3 regions of the Paraburkholderia sp. A3BS-1L genome follow, and region 3 is predicted to be linked to each of the others. Evidence: predicted binding sites of a transcription regulator. Region 3 holds the regulator's gene; each other region holds the start of a gene.
What was found. The regulator HrcA, encoded in region 3, represses chaperone genes, less so after heat shock. The targets are predictions, from matches to a motif close to TTAGCACTCNNNNNNNNNGAGTGCTAA.
Positions count from the first base shown of each region.

Region 1: the regulator HrcA is predicted to act here: its motif matches at 2,031-2,057, upstream of groES (co-chaperone GroES).
Region 2: the regulator HrcA is predicted to act here: its motif matches at 1,817-1,843, upstream of rpoH (RNA polymerase sigma factor RpoH).

Region 1 is NZ_CP120442.1:703,701-706,978, reverse strand. Features, by position in the region: gene groL (chaperonin GroEL) at 1-1,608, opposite strand, end outside; gene groES (co-chaperone GroES) at 1,653-1,943, opposite strand; gene P5W99_RS03105 (DUF2252 domain-containing protein) at 2,398-3,278, opposite strand, start outside.
Region 2 is NZ_CP120442.1:362,512-365,789, reverse strand. Features, by position in the region: gene leuA (2-isopropylmalate synthase) at 1-761, shown strand, start outside; gene P5W99_RS01650 (nuclear transport factor 2 family protein) at 932-1,315, opposite strand; gene rpoH (RNA polymerase sigma factor RpoH) at 1,899-2,840, shown strand; gene cydP (cytochrome oxidase putative small subunit CydP) at 3,035-3,278, shown strand, end outside.
Region 3 is NZ_CP120442.1:576,567-579,844, reverse strand. Features, by position in the region: gene hemH (ferrochelatase) at 1-972, opposite strand, end outside; gene hrcA (heat-inducible transcriptional repressor HrcA) at 1,208-2,227, opposite strand; gene P5W99_RS02595 (NAD kinase) at 2,449-3,278, shown strand, end outside.

The DNA of each region.
Region 1 (3,278 bases), 130 kb from region 3:
GGGCATGCCGCCAGGCATCGGAGCATCTTCCTTCGGCACTTCAGCAACCGCTGCGTCCGTCGTCAGCAGCAGACCTGCGACCGAAGCTGCGTTTTGCAGCGCGGTGCGCGTGACCTTCGTCGGGTCGACCACGCCGGCTTCGACCATGTCGACGTACTCGCCCGTCGCTGCGTTGTAGCCGTAGTTGCCCTGGCCAGCTGCAACCGCTGCCACGACCACCGACGCTTCTTCGCCGCCGTTCGTGACGATCTGGCGCAGCGGCTCTTCCATTGCGCGCAGGACGATCTTGATGCCTGCGTCCTGGTCTGCGTTGGCGCCCTTCACGCTGGCGATTGCCGTGCGTGCACGGATCAGCGCAACGCCGCCGCCCGGGACGATGCCTTCTTCAACGGCAGCGCGGGTTGCGTGCAGCGCGTCTTCCACGCGTGCCTTCTTTTCCTTCATTTCGACTTCGGTCGCAGCGCCAACCTTGATCACTGCAACGCCGCCTGCCAGCTTGGCAACGCGCTCTTGCAGCTTTTCGCGGTCGTAGTCCGAGGTCGCTTCTTCGATTTGCGTGCGGATTTGCTTCACGCGCGCTTCGATGTTCACGGCTTCGCCTGCGCCGTCGATGATCGTCGTGTTTTCCTTGCCCACTTCGATGCGCTTCGCTTGACCGAGTTCGTTCAGCGTTGCCTTCTCGAGCGTGAGGCCGGTTTCTTCCGCGATGACTTGACCGCCGGTCAGGATCGCGATGTCTTCCAGCATGGCCTTGCGGCGGTCGCCGAAGCCCGGAGCCTTGACAGCAACGGTCTTCAGGATGCCACGGATGTTGTTGACGACCAGCGTGGCCAGTGCCTCGCCTTCGACGTCTTCAGCGATGATCAGCAGCGGACGGCCAGCCTTCGCGACTTGTTCCAGAACCGGCAGCAGGTCACGGATGTTCGAGATCTTCTTGTCGAACAGCAGGACGAACGGGCTTTCCAGCACGGCGACTTGCTTGTCCGGGTTGTTGATGAAGTACGGCGAGAGGTAGCCGCGGTCGAACTGCATGCCTTCGACCACTTCCAGTTCGTCTTGCAGCGACTTGCCGTCTTCGACGGTGATAACGCCTTCCTTGCCGACCTTGTCCATCGCTTCAGCGATGCGGTCGCCGATCGACGTGTCGCTGTTTGCCGAGATCGAGCCGACTTGCGCGATTTCCTTGTTGGTCGTGCAGGGCTTGCTGACCTTGCGCAGCTCTTCGATTGCTGCTGCAACGGCCTTGTCGATGCCGCGCTTGAGGTCCATCGGGTTCATGCCCGATGCGACGTACTTCATGCCTTCGCGCACGATCGACTGTGCCAGGACCGTAGCGGTCGTGGTGCCGTCACCGGCGTTGTCGCTGGTCTTGGAAGCGACTTCCTTGACCATTTGCGCGCCCATGTTCTGGAGCTTGTCTTTGAGCTCGATTTCCTTTGCGACCGAGACACCGTCCTTGGTGACCGTCGGGCCGCCGAACGAGCGCTCGAGAACCACGTTGCGGCCCTTCGGACCCAGCGTGACCTTCACTGCGTTGGCGAGAATGTTCACGCCTTCAACCATCTTGGAACGGGCGGAATCGCCGAACACGACGTCTTTAGCTGCCATCTTCTAACTCCTTGAATTCTTGATGAATGAGCGGTGGTCTGAACTTACTTGTTCACCACGGCCATGATGTCTTCTTCGCGCATCACGAGCAGTTCGTTGCCGTCGACCTTGACGGTCTGGCCTGCGTACTTGCCGAACAGAACGCGGTCGCCGACCTTCACGTCGAGCGCGATCAGAGCGCCCTTGTCGTCGCGCTTGCCCGGGCCGATGGCCAGGACTTCACCTTGATCCGGCTTTTCTGCCGCTGCGTCCGGGATCACGATGCCCGAAGCGGTCTTGGTTTCTTGATCCAGGCGCTTGACGATCACGCGATCATGCAAAGGACGAAGGTTCATGGATAGATCCTCTATCTTGGTTGGGACTTGAAGAGACAAACCTGGCTGACGACAACCGCCAGCCAGCGATGTTTGGCACCAGAGTTGTTAGCACTCTCATGCGGTGAGTGCTAATTATATGGACGGGGAATGACAAATTCAAGAACGGGCCGGATGGGTTTTTTTGGCACACTGCGCTGGCCGGAAAGCCCGCAGTTCCAAGCCTCGGACACCCGATTCCGAGTTCGCCGCATGGGCGCGAGCCGCGGAATATCAGTCTTTTTTGTCATTAAAAACAATGGCTTATATTAACCACCGACTAGCTCGCGAGTCTTCCGAAGATAGCGGGCACATGACAGGCTGACGCGGCTTTTTAATCGATCCCCAATTTATCGCCGCATCCCAGGGGAATCCCTAAACATCGAGCAAATATTGAGGTGCCGATCAAATTCCTGGCGTGCTCCAGCCTCATTGATCATTGATGTATGACCTGGATCCGCCCCGTCTTGACCGCTGCCTTCAAGACCTCCCAATCGGCTTCATTGCGGTCGGCGTAAGCGAGCGCGAATCGCGCGATTGCCTCGTCGAAGGCACTCGACTTGCCGATATAACCGCAGATGAGTGCCGGATCGCCCGCCTTGGCCATCGAATGGGCCAGCGCGTGCGCGCAGGAGACCGCATATTCGCCGAGATCCTCGACATCGAAGGTGGTGAAATCGAATGCGCCCTTCATGTCGCGCAACTGGCGCACGTAGAAGTCGTTTCCGGTGTGCCGCATCTTCGACCACCCGAGGAAGATATCGCTCGCCGACTGCAGCAGGCGCTGTCCGTTCACCACACGCTGGCCGTGGTTCGGAAAACGGCTCGGCGGCACATAGCCCCCCAGCACGGAGGCGCGCGCCTCCTTCAATTGAAGGAATAGCGGGGACTCGCCATCGGCCATGAACAGCGCCTGATAGCACCGCGTCCCGACCGAGCCAATGCCCACGACCCGAATGGCCACATCCACGAGTTCATAGCGGTCGAACAGTGCGCGCCTGTCATCGGGGAGCGTCAAGCGGTAGTCGGCAAAAAACCGCCGGACCTGCGCCTCGTACTGCTTTTGGTCGTGCGGGCTCGCCAGGGGAACGTGATACACGAGCGGCGGCACGTCCTTGATGCGCAGCTTGCCGTTGACGATCTCGGTGGCATGCCCCATCTCGGAACGCGACGACTGCAGCCGCGCCTTCTCGATCACCGCCAGTTCTTTCTGTTTTTCCTCCAGCGTATCGGCAATCGCGAGCATGCTCGCGGCCCTGAACTGGTAGTACCAGACGTCGAGCGTATCCATCTGGCTGAACCTGACGATCTGCTGCC
Region 2 (3,278 bases), 210 kb from region 3:
ACCCGGGCCTCGACTTCTCCGATATCGACGCCGTGCGCCGCGTGGTCGAGCGCTGCAACCAGTTGCCGGTGCATCCACGCCACCCGTATGCGGGCGACCTCGTGTTCACGGCGTTTTCGGGCTCGCATCAGGACGCGATCCGCAAGGGCTTTGCGCAGCAACAGCCCGACGCCGTCTGGGAAGTGCCCTATCTGCCGATCGATCCCGCCGATCTCGGCCGCAGCTACGACGCCGTGATCCGCGTGAACAGCCAGTCGGGCAAGGGCGGCGCCACCTGGCTGCTCGAGCGCGGCATGGGCTTCACGCCGCCGCGCCGCGTGCAGATCGAATTCAGCCACGCCGTGCAGACGGTCACCGACGGCTCGGGCGAGGAAATTTCGGGCGACGCAATTTGCGCGCTCTTCACGCGCGAATACCTCGAGACGCACGGTCCGGCCACGCACGCCGGCGCGGGGCGGGTGCGCTGGGAAGGCCGCGACGTCGCCATGCCGGCAGCGGCGCAGATCGATCAGGCCTACGCCCAGGCAATGGCCGGGGCGATTGCGGCAGCCTCGGGGGAAAGCGTCGAAATCACTTCATTCGAAACCATGCGCACGGCGCAGGGCGCCACGGCGGTATTCGTCGGTTGCCGCGTGGGCGGCCAGCCGCTGCGTCACGGCGTCGGCGTGGCCGACGACGCCGCCCATGCGGCTGTCGCCGCCGTGGTGAGCGCGGTCAACCGCGCCGCCTGGCCTCGGGTTGACCAGCGCGCGGCGGCCTGATTACACCGGCATGCATGCCGCTCCTCGCGCAGACGCGGCGGCATGGTGAAATCAGCGGTTCGGCAGAAAGCAGTACCCGGGCTTAGCGTTGAGCGCCGGCGGCAAAACGGGCCGTCGGCGTGCGCCCGATACGCTCAGCAAGCGATATCGGCGAGTGGACCTACCGGTCGTCACTCGACAGCGCAACGCGTCGCCTGCCACGCGAGCAGACGCCAGTGGCCATCCTCCTGGGTCTGAATCGCCGTGTAGGCAATGGGATAGAGCAACGCGCCGTTGTTCGCTTCCATTTCGATCAGCGCGCGGCCCGAGATCACGCAGGCCTCGCGCCCCACCGGCAGTACATCCTGCGACTGGATCTCGATCTGGCGATAGCGGCGGCGCCCCGCCGTGATCGCATCGATGAACTGCTGCTTGGTCTCGCGTTTGCCGTTCGTGTGGATGAAGGTGGCGTTGTCGGAGAGGAGTTGTTCCAGCGACGAGCCGTCGCCGTCCACCATTGCGCGAAACCGCTCGCGCTCCAACCCGCGAATCGCATCGATTATTTTTGCAGCCATTGCTCGAGCCCCTTGCGCAAGAGTCCGCATCGTCGCGTCGATCCGCGCCGAAGATTTCTCGCACGCGCCTCGATGAAATTTATACCAGGTTTTGACGCATGGAAACTTGCGATCAAAAGCATCGCCTCCATCCAGGATAAATCATCGCCAATGCGCAGCGCGACGTGCCTGACCGGCCATGAATGTCGCATCGCAGCACTTTTGGGCCGCCCCGTTGTCTATTGAACAGATCTTGGTGGCTAAATTAGGGTCATAGCAAAGGCATGACCCTAGGGTGTGAGCCGCCTGTGGAGCGCATCGCGATTCCCGGCTTTTTCCTCGACTTCATCCGCGACGGATGGCAACGCGTTCTAGAGTATTTCTTCGACCTTCAGTGTCTTCCAGGACTGCACGGCGCGGCAAACCCCGTCCAGCTTGCCTCTCGCGGATTCGACGAAATCTATCGAAACAAATATTTCGATAGGGTGAACGGAACCTTGAAGTCCCTACAGACTCGAAGTATTAGCACTCGTTAATTGAGAGTGCTAACATCCACCGTGGAGTCGATGTCTGACTTTCGCAAGATCCCTTAGGAGTTCGCTACGTGAGCAACGCAATGACCATGACCCTTCCGAGTGTGCTTAGCCCGTCGTCGGCCAAGGCCGGGGGTTCGGGTGTACTGGCGCTCGCGAACGCTTCCATGCTGCCCGGCCAGCTCGGCAACATCGACGCCTACATTCAGGCCGTGAACCGGATCCCGATGTTGACGCCGCAAGAGGAGCGCCAATTCGCGACCGAGTTTCGCGAGCAAAACAATCTCGAAGGCGCGCGCCGTCTTGTGCTGTCGCACCTGCGCCTCGTGGTGTCCATCGCGCGCAATTACCTGGGCTACGGCCTGCCGCATGCCGACTTGATCCAGGAAGGCAATATCGGCCTGATGAAGGCTGTGAAGCGCTTTGACCCCGAGCAGAACGTACGTCTCGTGTCCTACGCCATGCACTGGATCAAGGCGGAGATTCACGAGTACATCCTGCGCAACTGGCGCATGGTGAAGGTCGCCACGACCAAGGCGCAGCGCAAGCTGTTCTTCAACCTGCGCAGTCACAAGCAGGGCCTGCAGTCGTTCACGCCCGAGGAAATCGACGGCCTCGCGCAGGAACTGAACGTGAAGCGCGAAGAAGTCGTGGAGATGGAAACGCGCCTTTCAGGTTCGGACATCGCGCTCGAAAGCCAGACCGAAGACGGCGAAGAGTCGTTCGCCCCGATCGCCTGGCTCGCCGACTCGCATAGCGAGCCCACCGCCGTGATCGCCTCGCGCCAACGCGACCGCCTGCAATCGGACGGCATTGCAAGCGCTTTGGAAGCTCTCGATGCGCGCAGCCGCCGCATCATCGAGGCGCGCTGGCTGAACGTCGACGACGACGGCTCGGGCGGCTCGACGCTGCACGAACTGGCCGACGAATTCGGCGTCTCGGCCGAGCGCATCCGCCAGATCGAAGCCAGCGCCATGAAGAAGATGCGCACTGCGCTGGCCGAGTACGCCTAAGCTTCAGCTGAGACACTGAGTCGCACGAAGCCGCGAGAAGGCCGCGCCACGAGGCTCGGCACGCAAAGCCCCACTCTTACCGAGAGTGGGGCTTTTTCTTTTGGCCTACAGTAATTCGTACATCTTCATGCCGTAATTTCCCATTTCTTCGTAAGATGATTTCATGTGTGATTCGGCCCTAATCTGACATCGTCATGATTCCAACCTCCGGTTCGCCTGCGCGTGCGCGACCGTTGCTGCGCGTGCGCTTGCTTCAGTGGGCTCGCGGCCCGACCTTCAGCCGCGACATCGTTCTCGTCCTCGCCTTCAAGCTTGTGCTGCTGATGGCGCTCAAATACGCATTTTTTAGCCATCCGCAGGCCGAGAACATGAGCATGCCGCCGGCAGCGGTCGCCCAAGCCCTCCTCTCCGTGCCCATGCAGCCCGGTGCCAGTCCGC
Region 3 (3,278 bases):
CGCGTTCAGGCACGGAATACGGTGGAACTCCTTGCCGCCGCCATGCAGGAACTCGTCGCGGACCTCCATGCCGATTTCCTCGATGGTCTCGAGGCAGTCCGCCGTAAAACCAGGGCAGAACACGTCGGCGCGACGCACGCCGCCCTGTCCGAGCTCCTTGAGCGTCGGCGCGGTATAGGGCTGCAGCCACTGCGCGCGCCCGAAGCGGGACTGGAACGTGACGCGGCATTCCACCGGCGTGAGTTCGAGCGCATGCATGAGGAGCGAGGCCGTCTGCTGGCATTGATCGTGGTACGGGTCGCCGAGATCGAGCGTGCGGCTCGGCACGCCGTGAAAACTCAGCACGAGGCGATCTCCCGCCGCGAAGTCGGGGCGGCCGTGCGCCTGCCAGTACTCCCGCACCTGAGTCGCGAGCGCCCCGATATAAGCCGGATGGTCGTGGTATGCGCGCACCGTGCGGATTTCCGGCTGGTTGCGCATGCGCCGCAGCTTGGCGAACGCGGCGTCGAAAGCCGTGGCCGTGGTCGACGCCGAGTATTGCGGATACATCGGCATGAGCAAAATGCGCTCGGCGCCGGCGAGCTTGAGCTGGCTGAGCATCGCCGCGATGTCGGGCGTGCCGTAGCGCATCGCATGGTCCACAAGCACGGCGTAGTCGTTCAGATGCAGCAGATGGCGCAAGCCGTCGGCCTGCTTCTGCGTGTGCACGCGCAGCGGGGAGCCTTCGGGCGTCCAGACCGCCGCGTACTTCTTCGCCGACGAACGGCTGCGAAACGGCAGGATCAGCCCGCGCAGGATGACCTGCCAGATGGGCGCGGGAATCTCGACCACGCGCGGATCGGAAAGGAACTGCGCCAGATAGCGGCGCACGGCGCGCGGCGTGGGCGCGTCGGGCGTGCCCAGATTGATGAGCAGCACCGCGACGCGATGCGCACCGGCTGACTGCAGGGGTCGCTCCAGGTCGAAACGCATAGGCGGTCAGGGACGCCGCGCTTCAAGGCGCGGCAAAGGTTGCACCAGTGCGCATTATAGCGGGCGTGACTGGATACGCCGGGCCGGCTCCAAAGCCCGCTCACGAGGCGCGGGATGCACCGCGGCGGCGCACGCCAAACCCCCACCGTTAGCCATTCGGCCAGTGGCGCGCGGCCCGGCTTTGGGCGATGATCGGTGCAAAGGGAAACGCGGGCAAACCGCGCGGCAAGCGCTTTCAGCTCTGGCTAAGCGTGAGCGAGAGCAGGCGCGCGGTGATGTCCACGATCGGAATCACGCGGTTGTAGGCCATACGCGTCGGGCCGATCACGCCGAGCGTGCCGACAATCTTGCCGTTCACTTCGTAGGGCGCGGTCACCACGCTCATTTCCTCGATCGGCACGAGGGTCGACTCGCCGCCAATGAAGATCTGCACGCCCTGGGCGTGGCTCGACACATCGAGCAGCTGCAAGAGACTCGTTTTCTGGTCGAACACGTCGAAGAGCTTGCGCAGGCGCGCCATGTCCGACGACAGATCGGCCACTTCGAGCAGGTTGCGCTCGCCGGAAATGAGCACGGTCTCGCCGGTATCGGTTTCGTCGGTGCTCGCGGTCACGGCGGCGTGCATGAGCGTGGTCATGTCGCCGCGCAGCGCGTCGATCTCTTCGCGCAGGCGCCGCCGCACCTCGTCGAACGAAAGTCCGGCGAAGTGCGCGTTGATGTAATTGGAGGCTTCGATGAGCTCGGAAGGCGTGAAGTCGCGCTGCGTCGCCATGATGCGGTTCTGCACGTCGCCTTCGGGCGTCACGATAATGAGCAGGATGCGCTTGTCCGACAGGCGCATGAACTCGACCTGCTTGAACACGTGCGTGCGCCGTGGCGTGAGCACCACGCCCGCGAACTGCGAGAGATTCGAGAGTACGCTGGCCGCCGCCGCCACCACCTTCTGAGGCTCGCCGGGGCGCAGCGTGGTCTTGACCGCCCGCGTGAGCGCGTCGTCGTCGGCCGAGGGCTCGACAGTGAGCAGGGTGTCGACGAACAGGCGATAGCCGCGCGGCGTGGGCACGCGCCCTGCCGAGGTGTGGGGGCTCGACACAAGCCCCAGCTCCTCGAGGTCCGACATCACGTTGCGGATCGTCGCCGGGCTCAGCTCCAGGCCGGAAAAGCGCGACAGCGTGCGCGAGCCGACCGGCTGACCCTCGGCGATGTAGCGCTCGATCAGCGTTTTGAGGAGGGTTTGTGCGCGAGGGTCTAGCATGACTGAAAATTCTAGCCTAATGCCGGGTTGGCGGCGAGTCCGCCCGCGCTCGCGCCCGCGGCCGGGCCGCCCGGGAACCGTGGCAGCCTGTGCACTGTTTTGGCCGGTCTGTCATCGCCGCGTCACGCCGGCCTGCAAAAAAGGGGCGCAGCCCCTGCCCACGCCCCGTGGGCAGGGGCTGCCAGGTTCTTTTCGAGACCCGACTATGGTGTAATGCCGGCATGCAGATCCAGAAGATCCAGAGCCAGTTCAAAACGGTTGCGCTCGTCGGGCGCAGCAATACGCAAGGCATCGGCGAGCCGCTGATGGCGCTCGCCCACACGATTTCGCAGCGCGGCTTCGACGTGGTGTTTGAAGCGCACACCGCCCAGCAGATCGGCGCCACCGGCTATCCGGCGCTACAGATCGCCGAAATTGGCGCGCGCGCGGACGTGGCCGTGGTGCTCGGCGGCGACGGCACGATGCTCGGCACCGGCCGCCAGCTCGCGCCCTACCGCACACCACTCATCGGCATCAACCACGGGCGTCTGGGCTTCATCACCGACATCCCGTTCGCCGACATGCAGGAAGTCGTGCCGCAACTGCTCGCGGGCAGCTTCGAGCGCGAGGAGCGCTCGCTGCTCGAATCACGCATTACGCGCGGCGGCGACCCGATCTACCACGCCCTTGCGTTCAACGACGTGGTGGTGAACCGCAGCGGCGTTTCAGGCATGGCGGAGTTGCGCGTGCACGTGGACGGCCGCTTCATGTACAACCAGCGCTCGGACGGGCTGATCGTCGCCACGCCCACAGGCTCGACCGCCTATTCGCTCTCGTCGCAGGGGCCGCTGCTGCATCCGCAGTTGCAGGGCATCGTGCTCGTGCCGATTGCGCCGCACGCGCTCTCGAACCGCCCGATCGTACTGCCCGATGACTGCAAGGTCAGCATCCAGATCATCGCGGGACGCGACGTCAACGTGAACTTCGACATGCAGTCGTTCACGGCCCTCGAACTCAACGACGTAATCGAGGTGCGCCGCTCGCGCCATACCGTGCCTTTCCTGCACCCGGT